3 regions of the Streptomyces sp. NPDC029138 genome follow, and region 2 is predicted to be linked to each of the others. Evidence: riboswitches for the same ligand, from Rfam matches in the RefSeq annotation. Region 2 holds a riboswitch; each other region holds the start of a gene.
The links. Region 2 has a riboswitch for cobalamin ahead of ACZ4WH_RS04735 (CbtB domain-containing protein). Riboswitches for the same ligand answer to the same signal wherever they lie in the genome.
Positions count from the first base shown of each region.

Region 1: another riboswitch for cobalamin. It lies ahead of nicT (Nickel transporter NicT); the one in region 2 lies ahead of ACZ4WH_RS04735 (CbtB domain-containing protein).
Region 3: another riboswitch for cobalamin. It lies ahead of ACZ4WH_RS13085 (cobalamin biosynthesis protein); the one in region 2 lies ahead of ACZ4WH_RS04735 (CbtB domain-containing protein).

Region 1 is NZ_JBVHWM010000006.1:4,612-8,683, reverse strand. It holds gene thrS (threonine--tRNA ligase) at 1-507, shown strand, start outside; gene ACZ4WH_RS08340 (nucleoside hydrolase) at 648-1,610, shown strand; gene nicT (Nickel transporter NicT) at 1,614-2,696, opposite strand; cobalamin riboswitch at 2,725-2,907, opposite strand; gene ACZ4WH_RS08330 (ArsR/SmtB family transcription factor) at 2,989-3,339, shown strand; gene ACZ4WH_RS08325 (glycoside hydrolase family 13 protein) at 3,419-4,072, shown strand, end outside.
Region 2 is NZ_JBVHWM010000003.1:158,476-162,547, forward strand. It holds gene ACZ4WH_RS04720 (MerR family transcriptional regulator) at 1-289, shown strand, start outside; gene ACZ4WH_RS04725 (histidine phosphatase family protein) at 286-867, shown strand; gene ACZ4WH_RS04730 (CbtA family protein) at 1,002-1,754, opposite strand; gene ACZ4WH_RS04735 (CbtB domain-containing protein) at 1,777-1,998, opposite strand; cobalamin riboswitch at 2,035-2,156, opposite strand; gene ACZ4WH_RS04740 (hypothetical protein) at 2,210-2,536, opposite strand; gene ACZ4WH_RS04745 (antibiotic biosynthesis monooxygenase family protein) at 2,875-3,213, shown strand; gene ACZ4WH_RS04750 (NAD(P)-dependent oxidoreductase) at 3,210-4,072, shown strand, end outside.
Region 3 is NZ_JBVHWM010000011.1:97,848-101,919, forward strand. It holds gene ACZ4WH_RS13080 (cobyric acid synthase) at 1-392, opposite strand, end outside; gene ACZ4WH_RS13085 (cobalamin biosynthesis protein) at 389-1,333, opposite strand; cobalamin riboswitch at 1,437-1,577, opposite strand; gene ACZ4WH_RS13090 (hypothetical protein) at 1,736-1,963, opposite strand; gene ACZ4WH_RS13095 (inorganic phosphate transporter) at 1,998-3,254, opposite strand; gene ACZ4WH_RS13100 (lysozyme) at 3,398-4,072, opposite strand, start outside.

The DNA.
Region 1 (4,072 bases), on a different contig from region 2:
TTCCACCAGCCCGCCCGCTTCGATCTGCGCTACATCGGCGCCGACGGCGCGAAGCACCGGCCGGTGATGGTGCACCGCAGCATCATCGGCAGCGTCGAACGGGCCGTCGCCCACCTCGTCGAGACCCACGGCGGCGCGTTCCCGGCCTGGCTGGCCCCCGTCCAGCTGGCCGTGCTGCCGGTGGCCGAGGAGCAGGTCGAACCGGCGGCGGCGCTGGTCCGCGAGGCGCTCGCCCTGGGCCTGCGCGCCGAACTGGCCGGCCCCTGGGAGGGCACCCTGGGCGCCAGGATCCGCGCGGCCCGCCTGGTGCCGTACCAGGCGGTGATCGGCGCACGCGAGGCGAGCGCCGGCCTGGCCGCCGTACGCCTGCGCGACGGCGACCGCCCCGGAGCGCTGCCGGCACCCGACCTGCTGCGCCGGATCACCGAACGGGTGGCGGCACGCGGCCCCGCACTGTGGGACGGGGGTGCCCGCGCCTCTGAGCCGAGCTGCGGTTCACCCACCTGAAAGGCGCGGGGAACCGCGCGAGCGGCCGGCACGGACCCGCGTCCGGCGAACGACCCGCACCCGGACCTGACGACCGCCGTCCGGCACCGGTCACGTCGGCTCGGCCTGATCTAAGGTCGGCACGACGGAAGGAGTCCGCCGTGGACGGTCAGCCCATTCCCGTGATCATCGACTGCGACACCGGCGTCGACGACGCCCTGGCCCTGCTGTTCGCCGTGCGCCACCCGGGACTCGACCTCCGGGCGGTGACCTGCGTGGCCGGGAACACCGACGTGGACGGGGTGGTCCGCAACACCCTCACCGTGCTGGAGCAGGCGGGCGCCCCCGACATCCCGGTGGCCCGGGGTGCCGAGCGCCCGCTGCTGGAGCCGGCCCGCCCGGCCCCGGTGCACGGCGTCGACGGCATGGGCGACCTGGGCCTGCCCGCGCCCGCCCGGACCCCCGTGGCCGTCGACGCCGTCACCCTCCTGCGCCGCGAGATCCTGGCCTCCCCGCGCCCGGTGACACTGATCCCGACCGCGCCGCTCACCAACATCGCCCTGCTGCTGCGCACCCACCCCGAGGTCACCCGGAACATCGAGCGGATCGTGTTCATGGGAGGGGCGGTGGCCACCGGCAACGCCACGCCGGTCGCGGAGTTCAACGTCTGGCACGACCCGGAGGCGGCGGCGATCCTGCTGACCGCCGGGGTGCCGATCACGATGTACAGCCTGGACGTCTTCCAGCAGGTCGTCGTGGACAGCGCCGAGGTCCACCGGCTGCGCGCCAGCGGCGAGCCCGGCACCCGCCTCGCCGGTGAGCTGCTCGCCCACCGGCCGGCCCACCAGGGCGAGCCGCCTCAGGCGGAGGAGGCGGGCGGCCTCGGCGACGCGGGCGCGGTCTGCGCGGTCGCCGACCCGCACGGCATCACCACCCGCCTGCTCCCGGTCGAGGTCTCCCTCGCCCCTGGCCCCACCAGGGGCCAGACCGTCGTCGACCGCCGCCCCCGCCTCGGCGAGTCCGAGATCCACGAGGGCGGCCGTGAACGCGCCCTGGTCGACGTGGCGTTGGAGGTGAACGCCGACCGGTACGTGAAGCTGTACCTGGAGACGGTCGCGCGCTAGCCGCTACTCGGCGGCGGACGGGGAGACCGCCCAGCGCTCCTCCACCCGGGCGACCTTCCAGTACGCCAGCGCCGCCGCCCACACCACCACGAACAGGCCGACGATGAGGTAGCCGACGTGGTCGAGGTCGAGGCCGGCGATCCAGCCGGTGATGTCGTCGTGCAGGCCGAACCTCTCGTGCAGGACGCCGACCAGTTCGATGGTGCCGATGAAGAAGGCGACGGCGATGGACAGCCCGGTGATGGCGAGGTTGTAGAAGACCTTGCGGACCGGGTTGGAGAACGCCCACTGGTAGGCGAAGTTCATGAACGTGCCGTCGAGCGTGTCGAACAGGCTCATCCCGGCGGCGAAGAGGAGGGGCAGGCAGAGGACCGCGTACCAGGGCAGGCCCGCCGCCGCGCCCGAGCCCGCCATCACCATCAGCGTGACCTCGGTGGCCGTGTCGAAGCCGAGCCCGAAGAGGAAGCCGAGCGGGTACATCTGTCCCGGCCGCGAAATGGACTTCGTCAGACGGCCGAGGACGCGGTTCATGAACCCCCGCGAGTCCAGGTGCTGTTCCAGCTCCTTCTCGTCGTACGCGCCCGCCCGCATCGCCCGGAAGACCTTCAGGATGCCCACCAGGGCGATCAGGTTCAGGGCGGCGATGAGGTAGAGGAACGTGCCGGAGATCGTCGTACCGAGGAAGCCGAGCACCTGGTGGGTGGTGGAGCCGTCGTTCATGACCTTCCCGGCCAGCGAGGTGCCGCCCGCGATCAGCAGCGCCAGCAGCACCACCACGCTGGAGTGGCCGAGCGCGAACCAGAACCCCACCGACACCGGCCGCTTCCCGTCGGCCATCAGCTTCCGGGTGGTGTTGTCGATCGCCGCGATGTGGTCGGCGTCGAAGGCGTGCCGCATGCCGAGGGTGTAGGCGGTGATGCCGAGCCCGACCCCGAAGACGTCGGTGCCGACCTTGTAGTGCTCGGGCGCGACGAGGAGGTACAGAATTCCGAAGGCGACGACGTGCAGGGCGACGATCACCGCCATCAGCCCCACTGTCTTGACGGTGTCCTCGCGTCGCCAGCGGAAAGACGCGGCATCGGCCATGGGTTCACGCTCCAGCACCTCGTGGATCACTTCGTGAGCTGCCGTGGCCGGTCTCCTGGCTTACGGGTCGTACGTCCGCCGTCCCTGCCTTCCCGGTCATGCGACCAGTGGCCCGGCGATGCCGGACGGAACGGGAACTCCCCGATCACAGTGGCGAGGGCCGCGTCGACCTTCCATCGACTTCCCGAACACCACGGCCCGCCCACCGTAGAGGGGCACGCGGTTTCCTGCATAGCTGCGCACCTGCGCAGGTATCGAAGATCACAAACAGCGGGCCTGCCAGACTGGCCCCATGCATCTCGTGCCTGCCGACCGAGCCGACCGTCGTTCCATCGACGGGCATCGGGTGTGCGAGGCGATCGCCGCCATCGGTGAGGCGGGGCGTCTGCGCACCTGGGCCGACCGTTTCTCGCTGCTCGCCGATGCCAACCGGCTGGCGCTGCTGCTCGCCCTGCACCGTACCGGGCCGCTCGCCGTGTCCGATCTCGCGATCGCCACGGGGATGAACGACCCCGCCGTCTCCCAGGCCCTGCGGCTGCTGCGGGCGGCCGGGGTCGTGGCGGGGGAGAAGGAGGGGCGCGTGGTGCGGTACCGGGTGGTGGACGCGGACGTTCGGGGGCTGTTGGAGCACTGCGTCGGCTGAACGGCCGCTAAAGGTTCCCTTTCCGGGCAAGGTGGACAGATACAGATTCCGTACTGTCGTCCGTCCCCTGGGAGCCCGTATGGCAGACCTCTCGCCGGACCTCTCGTCCAGGAACCCCGACTGGTGGCGGCAGGCCGTCATCTACCAGGTCTATCCGCGCAGTTTCGCCGATGCCGACGGTGACGGCCTCGGCGACCTCCGGGGCATCACCGACCGGCTGGGCCATCTCGCCACGCTCGGCGTGGACGCCCTGTGGCTGAGCCCCTTCTACCCCTCCGAACTCGCCGACGGCGGCTACGACGTCATCGACCCGCGCGGGGTCGACGAGCGCCTCGGCACCCTGGACGACTTCGACGCCCTGGTGGGTGAGGCGCACCGGCTCGGGCTGAAGGTCGTCGTGGACATCGTTCCCAATCACACCTCCCATCTGCATCCCTGGTTCCAGGAGGCGCTGCGCGCCGGGCCCGGCTCCGCCGCCCGGGAGCGGTACGTCTTCCGGCCGGGGCGTGGCGCGCACGGTGAACTGCCGCCCAGCGACTGGCAGTCCGTGTTCGGCGGCAGCGCCTGGCGGCGGGTGCCCGACGGCGAGTGGTACCTGCACCTGTTCGCCCCCGAACAGCCCGACCTCAACTGGGACGACGAGGAGGTCCGCGCCGACTTCCGCACCACCTTGCGGTTCTGGTCCGACCGGGGCGTGGATGGTTTCCGCGTGGACGTCGCCCACGGCCTGGCC
Region 2 (4,072 bases):
CATCCGCTCCCTGTTCGCGAGCAGAGCCCCGGAAAGCCGCCGGGACGTCCTCCGCCGGGAAGCCGACGCACTCCGCCTGCGCATCGCCGCCGCCCGGGCCTCGCTCGACCTCATCGAGTGCGCCCTGGCCTGCGGTCACGAGGATGTCACCCGGTGCCCGCACTTCCAGCGGGTCGTCACCGATCGCATCGGCGACGACAAGGGCCGTTCGGATGGAGGCCGAGCCCCCGCTACCCTTCCCCGTCGAGTCCCGCACCCCACCACCCCAGCGACAGGAGCGACCGCGTGACCAGTCGAGTCCTTCTCGTCTCGCCCGCGACGAGCGCGTCGCTGCGGCGGGCCCGCTTCGACGACGGCGGCTCGCTCGACGACAGCGGCGCGGCGCGGGCCCGTTCGGCGGCCGGGTCGCTGCCCTCCGCCGTCCGTGTGCTCGCCTCCCCCAGCGTGCGCTGCCTGGAGACGGCCGCGGCGCTGGGCCTGGACGGCGTGCCGGTACCGGAGTTGACGGGTCTCGATGTGGGCCGCTGGCGAGGCCGCACGCTGGACGAGGTGGGAGCCGCCGAGCCCGACGCGGTGGGCCGCTGGCTCACCGACCCCGCGTGCACACCGCATGGCGGCGAGTCGGTCCAGGACCTGTGCGGGCGGGTCGCGCGCTGGCTGGCCGACGCGCAGGGTGTGGAGGGTCGTACGCTCGCCGTGGTCGAGCCGGAGCTGGTGCGGGCGGCGGCGGTGGAGGCGCTGGGCATGCCCGTCGCGGTCTTCTGGCGCCTCGACGTGCCGCCCCTGACCGTGACCGAACTGAGCGGCCGGGCCGGGCGGTGGAATCTGCGGCTGGGCCGTCCGCTGTCCGCGCCGGACGCCGAATAGCCGTCTGCCGGCCGGGGATTGAGCCGAAGAACGCCAGAGGGCCCCCGGGTGGTTCCGGAGGGCCCCCTCTGCCGGCCAGGCGCAGTCGGTGTGCGGCCGGATGGCTCAGCCCTTCGCGCCCCGGCCGGGCGCAGTCAGTGTGCGGCCGGAACCGCCCGCCCCTTCGCGCCCGTGGCCGGCCCGGGAGTCAGCAGGCGCTCGGCCAACTCCCCGAAGGCCAGGCCGAATCCGGCCCACAGCACGGCCTGGAGGGCCAGGGCGGACAGGCGGAACCGCCACAGCAGTGTGGCCGGGAAGTCCTTCGGCACTTCATCGACGGCGGGCAGGAACGCGTAGGCCACGCCGATCACGACGGCGAACGCGGCCACCGCCACCACCGTCGCCCACCAGGTGCCCAGACCGGGCGACAGCCGCTTGCCGAGGAGGGTGGCGGCGATCGCCAGGAGGACGCTGAGCAGCATCATCAGGAAGTACAGGGCGGTCCGCCTGCCGATGGTGCCGGGGTCGCCGACCGACGGCGGGTTGGCCGGGTACTTCAGGAACGGCACGACGTACACGGCGAGCAGTGCGCAGCCGGACAGCAGCAGCGCCGTGGCGCGCGGGCCGAACCGGCCCACCCGGCCGAGCGCGAAGCAGAAGGCGAGCGCGGCGATGCCGCCGAAGGCGACGCCGTCGACGAGGACACCGGTGGCGAGCCCGGCGGTGGACTGCAAGGAGCGGGAGACGACCTCCCTCTCGTGTCCGTGCGCGTGGGCGTCCTCGAAGCCGATCGCCTTGTCGACGTTCGGCTCACCGAGGAAATAGGCGGCGATGAGGGCGAGCACGCCGGCCGCGAGGCCGGCGAGCATGCCCCGTACGAGGAGGTTCCGTACGGTTGCGGAGTTCATGGGTGCGCGCGGTCCCCTCGCGTCAGTGGCAGGGGAAGCCGAGCAGGTGGCGTGCGTCGTGCACCCATTCATGGACGTCCGTGCCGTTGACCACGGAGGTGGCGCCCTGTTCGGCGCCGACGAAGTAGAGCAGGACCAGCATGAGGATGCCGAAGAAGACCGCCCAGGGAGCTGTCGCCTTCAGCGGCAGCTTGGCGGGGACGGCGGGAGTGGTGGGTGTCGGCCGGGCGACGGTCTGCGCCATGGCAGGACCTCCTCTGGGAGTTCGCGTCCCATCTCGGTGGTGCACAGGACGACGGCCCCGGGTCTGACTCACGGGCGCCCCGTGGGAGCCCGCATACAGTGGCGCGACCGTGCCGGGTTCTCACCGGCTTCCGTCGTACCGTCGTCGATTCGGACCGACCGTACCGCGTGACCGGCGTCCGGCCAAGACCGCAGTCCGTACGGCCCGGGTCTCAGCGGTCCGCGCGCCGCCGCGGTGGGGTGAAGGCGTACAGGTCGAGGATGTCCGGCAGCGGAGCCACCCCCGGGCCGCCCGCCCGCACCCAGGTGACGATGTCCTCGGTCGCGTCCGGATCGTTGACGAGCCCCAGCCAGACCGGTCGCGCACCGGCGGCCCGGCCGGCGGCGGACGGCTGTACGACGATGACGTTGGCCTGGTCACAGACGTCGAGGCAGTCGGAGACACGGACGGGCACCTCGGCGCGCAGCCGCGCGGTCTGCGCCGCGTGATCGACGCCGGTCACCTTGGGGCTGCCGCAGCAGCAGTCCCGGCACACCACGACCCGGCACGGCGCCGCACCGGTTCCCTCCGCGGCCTGGCCTGCCGCTTCCTCCGCCGGCCTCTCGGGCACGCCGCCCCACTCCCCTCCCGGGGAGGTGCGCCCCGGTGTCACCTCAGAAGGCGATCATCCTTTCATCTCCCGCGACGCGCCGTCACCCGGCCGCCGTACGGCGGGTCACCCGTCGGCAGGAGCCCCGTAAGTCACTCGAAATGACTAATGACGGAACGTGAACCCCTTGTGCCGACCGGCCCGTCCCCCATTCGGAGTTGCAGCCGTACGAGGGACATGAGTCCGTTGGTGTCGTGTCCTGCCGGATCTCACTCAGGAGGAGACACATGGGCACCAACCACAACGGCCTGTCGGCCGAGAAGCTGAACGTCGTCTTCGCGGTCCGCGTCATCGAGGGCGGCGAGCAGGGCTTCCTGGATCTGTACGAGCAGCTCCGGAAGTCCGTGTCCAACACCCCCGGCCACATCGTCGAGCGGCTCGGAGAGCCCGTCGACGACTCCCGCCAGTGGGTCATCACCAGCGAGTGGCGGTCGGCCGAGGACTTCTTCGCCTGGCAGCAGAGCGCGGAGCACCAGGAGTTGGTGGCCCCGCTGCGCGAGTGGGTCGACCAGCGGCAGTCCATGCGGTTCCGTGTGATCAAGGAGACCAAGGGGGTGTCCGCATGACGGGCACCGTCAACGGCCCCGTCGCCGTCCTCGGTCTCGGCACGATGGGCGCCGGACTGGCCGGTCGCCTCCTCGACCAGGGGATACAGGTCCGGGTTTGGAACCGTACCCCGCAGCGCACCGCGCCGCTCTCCGAGGCGGGCGCCCACGCCGCCGCCCACCCCGCCGACGCCGTCGCGGGTACGAGCGCCGCCCTCTGCGTCGTGTCCGACGGCGAGGCCCTCGGCGCCGTGCTGCACGGCCCGGACGGCGTGCTGGCCGACGGCCCGTACCCCGGCGTCCTGATCTGCGCCAGCACCGTCGCCCCCGACGAGGTCGTGCAGATCGCCGGTGACGCGCCCTCGGTCCTGGACGTCGGCATGCTCGGCAACCGCGACCACGCCCGCGACGGAGAGCTGCGGCTGTTCGCCGGCGGCGACAAGCGCGTCTTCGACGCCGCCCGCCCGCTGCTGGAGACGCTGGGCAAGGAGGTCGTCCATCTGGGCGCACTCGGGTCCGGCATGCGGATGAAACTGCTCCTCAACCTGCTGATGGGCATAGAGGTGCAGGCGCTGGCCGAGGCCACCGAACTGGCGGGCGCCTGCGGCCTCGACCGGAAGCTGGTCCTCAAGACCATCGCGGGCAGCGGCTTCGCCTCGCCGGTCATGGCGTTCAAGTCCCGGCGCCTGGCCTCCGGCCGCTTCGACGAGCCGGACTTCCGGCTGCGGCTGATGGCGAAAGACCTCATGCTCGCTTCCAAGCAGGCGGCGACAGTCGGCCTGACTCTGCCGTTGGCGACCGCCGCGGCGGAGACCCACGTCCGCGCCACCGAGCAAGGACTGGGCGACCAGGACTGTGCCGCGGTCACCCGCGCACTCGC
Region 3 (4,072 bases), on a different contig from region 2:
ATCACCGCGTCATACGTGCCCCGCAACTCCGACAGGCAGTCCAGCACCGTGCCCAGCAGCCGCTGCCGGCGCCCGCCGTGGTACCCGCGCGCACTCAACTCCCCGACCGGCTTGCCCAGCAGCACCACCTGGCTGCTCTGCTCACCGCCGGGCTTGAGCAGCACCGGGTTCATCAGCGCGGTCGGCTCGACGCGGCACGCCTGGGCCTGCATGGCCTGCGCCCGGCCGATCTCGGCGCCCTCGCGCGTGACGAACGAGTTCAGGGACATGTTCTGCGCCTTGAACGGCGCGACCTTCACGCCCTGGCGCACCAGCCAGCGGCAGATGCCGGCCGTCACGACGCTCTTGCCCGCGTCGGAGGTGGTGCCGGCGACGAGGAGACCACCGTTCACTTCCCACGTCCTTTCAGGAGGGTGCGCGCCGCGAGCGTGGTGCCGAGCGCGAGCAGACCGACGCGGCGGGAGAGCCGTGCGGCCAGGTCGATGTCGGTGACCCGGACCGGCCGACCGGTGGCGCCGTTCAGCACCGGGCGGTGTTCGACCCGGCCGCCGTAGGAGAGCGTCCCGCCCAGGCGCACGCCGAGAGCGCCCGCGAAGGAGGCTTCAACGGGCCCGGCGTTGGGGCTCGGATGCTTTCCCGCGTCCGCCCTCCAGGCGCGCACGGCACCCCGCGGATCGGGTCCGGCCACGGCGGCGAGTACGGCGGTCAGCCGGGCCCCCGGCCAGCCGACGACGTCGTCCAGGCGGGCGGAGGCCCAGCCGTAGCGCCGGTGGCGGGGCGACTTGTGACCCACCATCGCGTCCAGGGTGTTGACCGCGCGGAACCCGAGGAGCCCCGGGACTCCGGCGACGGCACCCCAGACGAGGGCGCCGACCACGGCGTCGGAGGTGTTCTCGGCGACCGACTCGACGACGGCCCGGGCGATGCCGTCGGCGTCCAGCGCCTGCGGGTCCCGGCCGCACAGATGCGGCAGCCGGGCCCGGGCGGCCTCGACGTCCCCGGCCTCCAAGGCGCGCCCGATGGCGCGGGCTTCCCGGGCGAGCGAGGTGCCGCCGACGACGGCCCAGGTGGCGGCGGCGGTCAGCGCGGCGGAGGCGGTACGGGAGGGGCGTACGGCGCGAACGGCCAGCGTTCCCAAGGCGACGGCGCCACCGGCGCACACGGCGGTGTGCAGGGCGCCCCAGCCACGGTGGTCGTGCCACAGGGCGCGTTCCACGGCGCCGGCCGCCCGGCCGAACGCGGCGACCGGGTGCCCGCGGCGCGGATCGCCGAGGAGCAGGTCACCGAGGACGCCGGCGGCGGCGCCGTACGCGTAAGCGCGATCGGCACCCATCGGCTCAGCCGGCCGTGGGGACAGGAACGGGCCTGGTACTGGTCCTCGATCGGCAGCCGAGCATGGCGATATGTGTCCTCACTCAGGGTGTCCGCGCCCTGGTTCGACGTGAATCGGCGGTGAGAGTTCCTGGCTCCCGGGGTTTCTTCCCCGGTGACAGTGGCGGGACCGCGCCGGATTCGCACCGGCTTCCTCTCTTGCCGCCGTACATGGCCTGGGCAGTCCACCACGCGCCCGGAACGGCCGTCAACTTGCCGTTGACCTGGGATGCCGGACTGTGCTGAGGCCCACATCACCGGCCCGCCGGACGGCACCGGACGGCCGGTCCGACGACATGCGTCGGCCCCGCCGGTCCCGCTGAAGCGGTGGCCCGGCGGGGCCGATGCGTGAGGTTTCGAACCGTCAGGGCTTGACGACGATCAGGTAGATCCCGTACGCCACCGCCGCCGCGCAGGCCGCGAAGCACACGTACGCGCCGGTCACCGCCAGCGCGGCGGACCCGCCCTGCGCCGCCGCCTTCTCGCGGCGGGACAGGCCGTTGATGCCGAGGGTGAACAGGACCACCAGGCCCACCGTGAACGCGAGGCTGACGCCGAAGACGGAGCCGAGGGCCGCCCAGTCGATCTTCATGGGGATGCTTCCTTCAGTAACCGTGTGCTCGGGGTCAGACCGCGGCGGCCGGCGGGGTGGCCGGGGCGGCGGCGGGGGAGGGCTCGGTGGCCGGGGCCGGGATCGTGGCCGTCAGGTCCTCGGTGACCGCGCCCACCGGGGGCGGGGTCACGGCGGCGATGGCGGTGGTCACCACACCCGCCGGCTCCCCGGCGTCGGCGACCACGTTGGTGTGGTCGACGACCTCGCGGCGGGAGACCTTCCAGATCGCGGCGCTCGCGGCGACCAGGAAGACGGCGACGACGGCGGTGCCCCAGTCACCGAGGTCGGTGACGGACTCGGCGCCCCCGCCGACCAGCGCGGCGGCCGGGAGGGTGAGCCCCCAGGCGACGAACATGCGGGTCGCGGTGGACCAGCGGACCACGCCGCCCTTGCGGCCGAGGCCCGCGCCCATCACCGAGCCGGAGACGACGTGCGTGGTGGAGAGGGAGAAGCCGAGGTGGGAGGAGGCCAGGATGGCGGTCGCGGCGCTGGTCTGGGCGGCGAAGCCCTGGCGCGGCTCCAGGTCGGTCAGGCCCTTGCCCATGGTGCGGATGATGCGCCAGCCGCCGATGTAGGTGCCGAGCGCGATGGCCAGGCCGGCGGAGAGGATGACCCAGGTGGGAGGGTTGGAGCCGGGGGCGATGGAGCCGCCCGCGACGAGGGCGAGCGTGATGATGCCCATCGTCTTCTGGGCGTCGTTGGTGCCGTGCGCGAGAGAGACCAGACCGGCGGAGGCGATCTGGCCGGCGCGGTAGCCCTTGCGGGTGGCCTCGCCGTCGGCGGTGCCGCCGACGCCGTAGGAGAACCGGGTGGCCAGCAGCGAGGCGAGGCCCGCGACGACCGGCGCGGCGACGGCCGGGAGCAGCACCTTGGTGACCAGGACGTCACCGTGGACGGCGCCGAAGCCGGCGGAGGCGACGGTGGCGCCGACCAGGCCGCCCATCAGGGCGTGCGAGGAACTGGAGGGCAGGCCCACCAGCCAGGTCAGCAGATTCCAGAGGATCGCGCCGACCAGGGCGGCGAAGATGACCTCGGGACGGATGCCGGTCTCGTCGACGAGACCCTTGGAGATCGTGTTCGCGACCTCCACGGAGAGGAAGGCGCCCACAAGGTTGAGGACGGCGGACATGGCAACCGCGATCTTCGGCTTCAGGGCGCCTGTGGAGATGGTGGTGGCCATCGCGTTCGCGGTGTCGTGGAAACCGTTCGTGAAATCGAACGCGAGAGCGGTTACCACCACAATCGCGAGGATCAGCGAGAAGCTTTCCATTTACCCAGGCAATCGTTCGAGGTCATTGGCTGGATGAACGTAGGCAACCTGGGTGAACGGAAGATGAACTGAGGCGGGCGTGAGGGTGTCCGTAACGCGCGTGCGAGGTTCCGCTTCGCGTCTTCGGCCCAGGCGTGCCTTGGCTAGTGGCCTCGCGCGAAGATCCGCAGCCGGCTCAGCGAGCCGTTGAAGAGATTTTGGTCACCCGGCAGCCTGCCCTTGACGGCGTGCTGCCAGAACGTCCAGTACCGCCAGCCGCCGGGCAGCGTGCCCGGTCGCGAGGTGCCGTGGCGGGCGATCCACAGGGCGTGCGAGGAGGAGAAGGCGCGGCTGTTCCCGGTGCACAGCTTCCACCACTGGGTTGTGGTGTAGATCACCGGACGGCGGCCGGTCTCCTCCTTGATCTCGTCGCTGAACGACCGGATCCAGCGGACCATCCGGGCCTTGCTCAGGCCGTAGCACTTGTGCTTCGCGTTGTACGGGTTGTACTCGATGTCCAGCGCGGGCGGCAGCGTCCAGCCGTCCGCCCGCCAGTCGCCGCCGTGCCGCACGAAGTACCCGGCCTGCTGGGCGCCGGAGGACCGGTCCGGCAGGGCGAAGTGGTAGGCGCCCCGGATCAGTCCGGCCTCGCGGGCACCCGAGTACTGTCCGGCGAAGTAGGGATTGCGGTAGTTCGTGGACTCGGTCGCCTTGATGTAGACGAATCGCGCGCCCTTCGCCCGGGCGGCCGCCCAGTCGACCCGCTTCTGATGCGACGACACGTCGTGGCCTCTGGGCCGGGTTCCGGCCAGGACCGCCAGCGCGGACAGCCCCGGCAG